One region of the Zhenhengia sp. genome, then DNA from elsewhere that is predicted to be linked to it. Evidence: riboswitches for the same ligand, from Rfam matches in the RefSeq annotation. Region 1 holds a riboswitch; the other holds the start of a gene.
What was found. A riboswitch is a leader RNA that binds a small molecule or an ion and turns the genes downstream of it on or off. The one in region 1 is predicted to bind preQ1.
Positions count from the first base shown of each region.

Region 1 (4,436 bases):
TTTTTTCATATAGATTTCCCTTTCTATTAGTGTTTTTAATCAAGTCCCCTTAGGGGAGATTTACCATTATAGCACTTTAAAAGTATAAAGCTAGTGGAAATTTGTAGTAATTTCAAAAGGCTTGTTATATAATTGAAGAGAATTTAATGTATAAAATCCTCAAACTAGCTAAAGAATAGTTGTTTGAGGATTTTATATGTTCCGGAAAGAGGTGAAACATATGGATTTAAAAAGAATACCAGAGCTTTTAAAATTAAATACAGATCGCCAGAAGTTTGTAAGTGGGCAGGCACTCTTTAAAAATGGACAAGTCTTTGGGGAGTATGCTAGAGTAGAGACTGTTACGGCTACATTCTATGCTAATGTCAAAGATGAATACCATCATCAACATTATACATGTATGGCTAATATTAATGGGCTTAAGGGTACCATTGATGCAAGCTGTGACTGTCAAAGCTATGTAAGTGTTACAAGTAATTTGGCCCTTTGCCCTCATGTAGTGGCAACAGTGCTTAAAGGTCTTGATAGTTTGAAACATCAAGCTGAAGAAGGTGTTTCGAATGAAGGTGTTATTTATAGCCCAGAGGTAACAGTAAGTATGTCACCAGGACGTAATGGCTATATGAAAATGGAATTTGATATTGAGGGAATAGAACGAAGTGAGTACCGTAAAATTTACAATGCCTATAAAGAAAAGAAAAAACTGTACCGTTTTCAAGATGGAAGCTGCTTAGACTTAGCAGATGATAAATTACAGTCTACTTTTAAGCTTATTGATTTATTAGGACTCTTCAATGACTTTGAAGATTTACGTATACCTAATGAAAAAGCTTTATACTTAGAAAGTTATATAAATGAACATATGGATTTTCTTGAAGGGCAAAGATTTGTAGCTAATGTGGTGGCTAAGCTTAAAGGAAAACAAAAAATAGAAGATACATTGCCAGAAACCTTACAAGCTACATTAAGAGATTATCAAGTAAAAGGCTTCGAATTTTTAAATAGTTTGGCAGCCTATAACTTTGGCGGCGTATTAGCAGATGAAATGGGACTTGGAAAAACGCTTCAAATCATTACCTTCTTATTAGCAAGAAAGGGACAGAAAAGCTTAGTTATTACACCAACGGCTCTTCTTTATAACTGGAAGAAGGAAATAGAAAAATTTGCACCAGCACTTAAAGTTGCTATTGTACATGGTATCAAGGAAAGAAGCCAGCTTATTAATAAATACAAAGAGTATGATGTACTCCTTACTACTTATACTACTTTTAAAAATGATGCATCCTTCTATGCAGGAAAGGTTTTTGATTATTGTGTAATTGATGAAGCGCAAACCATTAAAAATCCAGATGCAACCCTCACAAAAGTGATTAAAAGTATTAAGGCTAACGTAAAATTTGCATTAACAGGTACACCTATTGAAAATAACCTTTTAGAGCTCTGGTCTATCTTTGACTTTGTTATGCCAGATTATCTTTATACACGAGCTAAATTCCAGAAGATTTTCATGTCTGGTGAAGACCAGTATGGGGAACTGAAACAAATGATTCAGCCTTTTATGTTAAGAAGAAGTAAAAAGGAAGTTGCTAAAGAATTACCAGATAAAATTGAGCAAGTATATTATGTACCTTTAGAAAAGGAGCATGAGCGTGTTTACCGTTCCTATACGCAGCTGGCCAAAAGAAAAATGGAAGAGGATGAAAGTACAGGGTTTATGGCCTTTTCCTATTTGACTAAGCTTAGACAGCTAGCACTAGCACCAGAGTGGCTTGTGAAAAACTATGAAGGCCAAAATTCTAAGTTAGAAGTCCTGGTCAATCTTATTAAAGAGTCAAAAGGTAGGAAGATACTTGTCTTTTCACAGTTTACTAAAGTACTAGGCGGGATAGCTGATAGACTTGAACAAGAAGATATTGTTTACAGTTATTTAGATGGAAGTACGCCTGCAGCAAAACGTATGCATCTGGTTGAGGATTTTAATCAGGATGAAAGTAAACAGGTCTTTCTCATTTCTTTAAAAGCAGGTGGAACTGGGCTTAACCTTACAAGTGCAAGTATAGTTGTACACTTTGACCCATGGTGGAATCCAGCTGTAGAGAATCAGGCTACAGATAGGGCCCATCGTATCGGGCAAGAGCAAGTGGTAAATGTTGTTAAGCTTATTGCTAAAGGAACGGTAGAAGAAAGAGTGTTGCAACTGCAAGAAAGTAAAAAAGAATTAATTGATGCAATCATGACAGATGGACTAAATAATGGTAATATCTTTAAACATTTATCAAAAGAAGAGATGATAGAGCTGTTTATGGAGCGCATTTAACCTAAGTAAGCTTGAAAAAGAAAACTAATAATGCTAGTATATGTCTTGTTGAAACCTAAACTTATAAGGTTAGGACTGGTTCGGGAACTCCCAGTATAAAAAACTAAGGGCATGTATAGTGACAGTATATAGTCGTATCCTTAGATACGACTTTTTTAGGTTGAAAAGTCGTATAGTTCTCCTTAAAACCACTATTAAGGAGGAAAGAGATATGGAAAAAAGAAAAGTAATTATTGACTGTGACCCAGGTATAGATGATGCACTTGCCATTATGCTTGCGGTCCATTCACCAGAACTAGAGGTATTAGGTCTTACTGTATGTAGTGGGAATGTACCAGCATATATGGGAGCTAAAAATGCACTCATTGTTCTTAAAAAGTGTGAAGCATTACATATTCCTGTATATGTTGGAGAGACAGATCCACTTGAAAGAGAACTTGTAACGGCGCAAGATACCCATGGCGAGGATGGTCTTGGTGAGAATTTTTATGAAGAGGTAGAAGGTATAAGCTACAGGGATGGCGCTGTAGATTTTATTCTAGACACTTTAAGAACTCATGAAAAAGTTTCTATTATTGCATTGGGGCCACTTACCAATTTAGCAAAAGCCTTAATGAAGGATAAAGAAGTTTTTACGTATTTAGATGAATGTATTTCTATGGGAGGAGCCTTTAGGATACATGGTAACTGCTCACCAGTAGCAGAATTTAACTATTGGGTAGACCCTCATGCAGCGCAGTATGTTTATGAGATGTTAGGTCATAAAATACATATGGTAGGGCTAGATGTTACAAGAAAAATTGTACTCACACCTAACATTATAGAATTTATTAACAGGTTAGATCAAAATAAGGCTAAGTTTATAACAGAAATAACACGTTTTTATATAGATTTTCATTGGATGCAGGAAGGCATTATTGGATGTGTGATTAATGACCCGCTTGCTGTAGCCTATTTTATAGATAGAAGCTTATGCGATGGATTTGATTCCTATGTACAGGTAGCTACTGATGGCATTGCTATAGGCCAAACATTGGTAGATGTAGCAAGTTTTTATAGGAAAGAACGCAATGCCAAAATTCTTACTTCGGTAGATGAAAAACGCTTTATGGATTTCTTCTTAAAACGCATCTTTAGAGGTTATGAAGAAGTTATTGAGCATACGGAGGGGGTATACTAGAGTGGATAGATATAGTGAAGTCACTAATAAAAATATAAGAGAGATTGTACTGTTAAAGGGATCTCCTTGTGTGTGGGGAAAATGTAGCTTCTGTGACTATATATTAGATAATGGTACTCATGAAGAGGAAATGAACGCACTAAACTTTGAAGTATTAGGGCAGATTACAGGTAAATATAAAGCACTTGAAGTTATTAATTCAGGAAGCTGTTTTGAACTGCCACAGGCTACATTAGAAAGAATTAAAGCTATTATTAAGGAAAAGGGCATTGAAAAGCTTTTCTTAGAGAGTCATTGGGCGTATAGAAACAGAATTCAAGAAATGAGAGATTTCTTTGGTATTCCTATTACTTTTAAAATTGGTGTAGAGACTTTTGATGAGGATTTTAGAAATGGGTATCTTAATAAAAGTGCTCATTTTAAATCTATAGATGAGCTGAAAAAGTATTTTGATTCACCGTGTATGATGGTGGGTATCAAAGGGCAAACAAAAGCAATGATAGATAGGGATATGGAGCTTGTTCTTAAGCATTTTGACCATGCTACCATTAATGTTTTTATAGATAATACAACGACAGTGAAAAGAGATGAAGAGCTTGTACAGTGGTTTATACAAAAATATAAGTTTTTAGATGAAAATCCTAAAATAGAAGTCCTCTATAATAATACAGATTTTGGAGTAGGTGACTAGATTTTAAAGAATTGCCTAATTCTTAATTAAAAATCAGTTGTAATATAAGTACGTATAGTGATGAATACTTTTAAAATAATGTAACGATGATACTAGTAAAGGAAGCTGAAGAAGTACTGACAGCTTTAAATCCAGAAGCTTAATAGAAATGAAAAGAGCGTATTGCATTCATGGCAATACGCTCTTTTTTAGTCTAAATCTACCATAGGACGGTTATAAACAGTTTCATCAAATTCATTTTCCTGTTT
Region 1 covers NZ_JBKVCH010000003.1:281,758-286,193, reverse strand. Annotated here, with positions in the region: gene ACLTBU_RS05400 (SNF2-related protein) at 221-2,317, shown strand; PreQ1 riboswitch class I at 2,387-2,430, shown strand; gene ACLTBU_RS05395 (nucleoside hydrolase) at 2,529-3,497, shown strand; gene ACLTBU_RS05390 (radical SAM protein) at 3,499-4,188, shown strand; gene ACLTBU_RS05385 (dicarboxylate/amino acid:cation symporter) at 4,377-4,436, opposite strand, start outside.

Region 2 (4,436 bases), on a different contig from region 1:
GTAAAGAGCATAATGCCTAAAGGTTTACCTACAGTAAGACCTACTACAGTACCTAGGACTAAAGTGCTAGAGGAGCTAAGGTCTATATTGCTAGAAAAGATAATAGCTGTATTTACTAAGGCAAACAGCGGTAGAATTAAAAAGTTGCAAAGTGGGCTTAGGCTGTGTTCTAAATGATGTGCCATAGATTCCTTCTCATCTTTAAAGGTGATAGTTGGAATAGTAAGGGCAAGTAATACACCACTAATGGTAGCATGTACCCCACTTAAGTAGATGAAAAACCACATAATGAGTCCTACGAGCATATAAGGTGCCACTTTATTGACCTTAAAAATTTTATTCATAGCCATAAGTACGCCTACTAATAAGAGTGCAATACTTAAGCTTATAAAGTTAATATCAGAAGAATAGAGAAGGCCGATGACTAAAATAGAAATAAGGTCGTCTACTACAGCTAGAGATAATAAGAAGATTTTAAGGGACGGATTGAATTTTTTTCTAAAGAGCATAAATACCCCAACAGCAAAGGCAATATCTGTAGAAATAGGTACGCCTACACCTTGGATAAAAGGTGTACCAAGGTTAAAAAGGGTGAAAATAAGTGCAGGAATCATAACACCGCCTAAAGCTGCAATGACAGGGAATGAAGCTTTTTTTATGCTACATAAATTTCCATAAAGCATTTCATGTTTAATTTCGAGCCCTACAGATAAGAAGAAGATTGCCATTAGAAAATCGTTAACGAGCATATGTAAATTGAAATTACCTAATAGGTCAACTTCACTTAAAAGATAATGATAAGCTTTACCTAAAGGGCTATTTGCAATAAATAAAGAGATAAGTGTTGCCCCCATAAGAAGTAAGCCTGGGAAACACCTCTGAGTGACTTAATTTTTTTATAGATATAAAGTGTGGTTTATGAGTTAGTGTATGTGCCATGATGATACTCCTTGTTGTGTACATTTACTGTCAGTCCAAAATACTACTCCTGTAAAAAGTTAAAGTCAATAGAAATTAAAATAAAAAATAATTGCAATGAAATCATAAAAAATCTAAAAGAAATAGATAAATAACGTTTAGGAATTAAAGAAAATTTGAAAATACATAAGAGCAAAAAAGTTAAATAGGATAAAGAGATAAGAATATAAAGGGTATATAAAAAGTTTAAAAAAATAAAATATTTAAATTTATGCATAATGAGATTACACCTTGGTCAATAATTTTACCTAGTTTAGGGGAGGGAAAATAAAAATAAAATTAAATTAAATGAATCATAATTCATAAAAAGCGATAGAAAGCCAAAGGGTTCTATTGGTTTTAAGGAAAAAATAATCATGCTATTTTCAAACATAAGAGCGGCTCTCAATAGAAATATAAGAGCTAATAAAAGATAAAGAAATAAAGAATAAAAAGAGAGAAGTCTGTACAGTATTTAAGATGCAATCGTTGTCAGACAGTCATTGAGAATGACTTCAAGTTGTCTAGGTTTGAATATTTATCGGCAGAACAGCTGTATTTTATTGAGACTTTTATTAGGTGTAGGGATAGAAGATTCAGAAGGTAACGGGGTAACCCTTATCGTTTAATCAAGAAGTGACTGTACAAGTTTTTCTATAAAAGGTATAGTATAAAGGTAGAACTTTTATAGAAGGAGTTTAAGCACGATGGAAAATAACAAACAAATCATAGATGAAACAAAAGAAGTACAGCCTATCTCTTATGATGAAGCTTTTCAAAAGTTAGGTGCATTTATCTTAAAATCAAGAAAAGAAGAAGCTCAAAAAGCAGAAGAAAATAAAGAAACAAATAAATAATGCAGAGAATATGCTACCTTTCCATATATATAGGGTATATATGGAAAGGTAGCATAATTATTTTAGTGTTACTATTATAGAATTTTATTGCTAAATACATCATAAAATGATACCATTAACAAAGAAAATAAAAACTGGTTCGAGAACCTCCCAGTATAAAAAACTAAGGTATTTATAGCGTGACACTATAGTCGTATCCTTAGATACGATTTTTTATTGGAAAAAAATCGTATGGTTCTCCTTATATTACATCTTTAAGGAGGAAAAGATATGAAGCAAGACAAAACAAAACAAGAGGTAAGTACGAGAGCACTTACGTTGGTAGCACTAGGTATTACCATGAATATGGTAGGAGGATTTATAGCCTTGCAGTTTAAACTGCCTATTTATTTAGATGCCATAGGTACACTGATGGTTGCTAGCTTACTAGGCCCTAAGTATGCCCTATTAGCAGGTATAGGAAGTAATTTGGTAGGAGGATTTACAACAGATCCTTATGCACTTTATTTTATACCATCACAAATAGCAACAGGATTTATTGCGGGGCTTATGTATGAGAAAGGCATGCTACAAGGCAAAAAGACACCATTGGGTGCTTTAATCATCACTATACCAACCTCATTTATTAGCGCATGTATTGCCGCTTATGTATTTGGAGGTATTACATCCTCAGGATCATCTTATATCGTTCAGATTTTAAAGGTATTAGGTGTGCCCGATGTGATAAGTGTATTTAGTACGCAGGTGTTAACAGATTACATAGATAAGTTAACTGGTGTATTTTTAGTAGCTGCAGTACTTAGAGTATGTCCTAAGTCTTTTAAAGCACGAATTCGCCATATGAGTTAAATAGAGAAAAGAGCTATGACTTCTTAGATTAAGGAGTAATAGCTCTTTTATTTTGTCATAATAAGCTTAAAAGTTAGTTATTCATAAGGAGTGTTAATATGAAAAGATATTTAGTACTGAGTTTAATGCTTGTGATAAGTTTTCATTCAATAACGACTTATGCTAGGCCTTTAAGTCATAGCCAAAAGATAAGCTGTCCATCGGAATGTGCAAAGCAGTCTCAGTTTAAGATTGATATACAGTATAAAGACTTAGATAGCACCATTAAGAATAAAGATGGTGTGGTTATGCTTGTAGTAGAGGGGAATAGCCCGGTAGTCACTATAGAAAATAATAAGAAAGCTACATGTGATATAAATGATTTCTATGAAGGAAAAGAGAAGGCCTTCGAAAAGATGGAGAAACAATATGTCAAAATGGCCAAAAAGGATTATAGTGCACGGACTAAAGAGAGTAAGAAATACTGGGCAGGATATAGTTTAAGCAGGATTTATACTACAGGAAGAGTAGATAATAAGGTCATCAGTTTTATTCAAAATAATAATGAATATACGGGTGGCGCACACCCTAATGCAACAAGATTTGCGCAGAATTTCAATCCTTGTACAGGCATGCGTCTAACATTAAAGGATATTACTAAAGATGAGTGTAAAGCAAGGGAAGTCATTCACGCCTATATATTAAAAGCCGTTCAAAAAGCAGCGTATAAAGATTATTTATCTGAGGATTATGAAGCACATATAAAAGATATTCTGACAGAAGACACTTGGTATTTTTCTGACCAAGGACTTGTTATTATTAGTAATGAGTATATTATTACACCACATGCAGTAGGCATATTGGAATTTACCATTCCTTATAATGAACTTACCTTTATTAAACCATGCTATCTTCCTTAAAGGATAAGTTATACACTAAAAGTGGGGAAGAATGAATGTAACGGTGACTAACTTAAGAAAAAAATATAAGAATTGTGGATAATTTTATATACAAATTATAGAAAAGATAAAATAAACTTAAATTCTAGGAGATAAAAGGGACACTTCATATAGGAGTGTCTCTTTGCAAATACAGTTATTACATTGAATACTTTAATTGCTATTTTATTTTTACACCGTTTAGGATTGATAATTGACTGTGGTAAACATGCCGCCCACAGGAGGTGTCCCGTTATTAGTAACATGATGTGGCATATGGCAGTGGAAAGGCCAAATGCCTTCATTATTGGCTAGAAAACGAATATCCCATGTCTCACCAGAAGCTACAAGTATAGTATTTTTATAAATCTGAGTGTCTCTTGCAATGGGGAAACCATCAGCACCTACCACTCGAAATTGATGACCATGAAGGTGCATAGGATGATGATGCATTTGAATATTGCCAAAGCGTACTCTAACTGTATCACCATATTCTACAGGGAGAGGCTTCGTATCAGGGTAGCATTTGCCATTAATGGTGAAAAAGTTAAATTCAGGTTTTACAAAGGTTAAATCATAAGTACCTTTCGTTAAGTCTCCCCAAGGCAATGCACCGATAGCCCATTCTTGAAGAAGACAGAGATAATCTTTATATTTCTTACGATTTTGCATACGTGGATCTTCTACAATAAGGCCGCCAAGAAGACCAGCATTATCTTGTATAGATACATTGACATGGGAATGATACATATAAGTACCAGGTGGATTATTAATGGTAAAGGTATAATCGAAATATTCTCCAGGCTCAATATAAGGAGAGGGCTCAATAGGAGGAACACCATCCATAATATTAGGG
Region 2 covers NZ_JBKVCH010000014.1:73,257-77,692, reverse strand. Annotated here, with positions in the region: partial or broken gene nhaA (Na+/H+ antiporter NhaA) at 1-863, opposite strand, end outside; partial or broken gene ACLTBU_RS14200 (DUF2089-like zinc ribbon domain-containing protein) at 1,406-1,543, shown strand; gene ACLTBU_RS14195 (hypothetical protein) at 1,665-1,814, shown strand; PreQ1 riboswitch class I at 1,943-1,987, shown strand; gene ACLTBU_RS14190 (ECF transporter S component) at 2,085-2,663, shown strand; gene ACLTBU_RS14185 (DUF3298 domain-containing protein) at 2,762-3,562, shown strand; gene ACLTBU_RS14180 (multicopper oxidase domain-containing protein) at 3,782-4,436, opposite strand, start outside.
Region 2: another riboswitch for preQ1. It lies ahead of ACLTBU_RS14190 (ECF transporter S component); the one in region 1 lies ahead of ACLTBU_RS05395 (nucleoside hydrolase).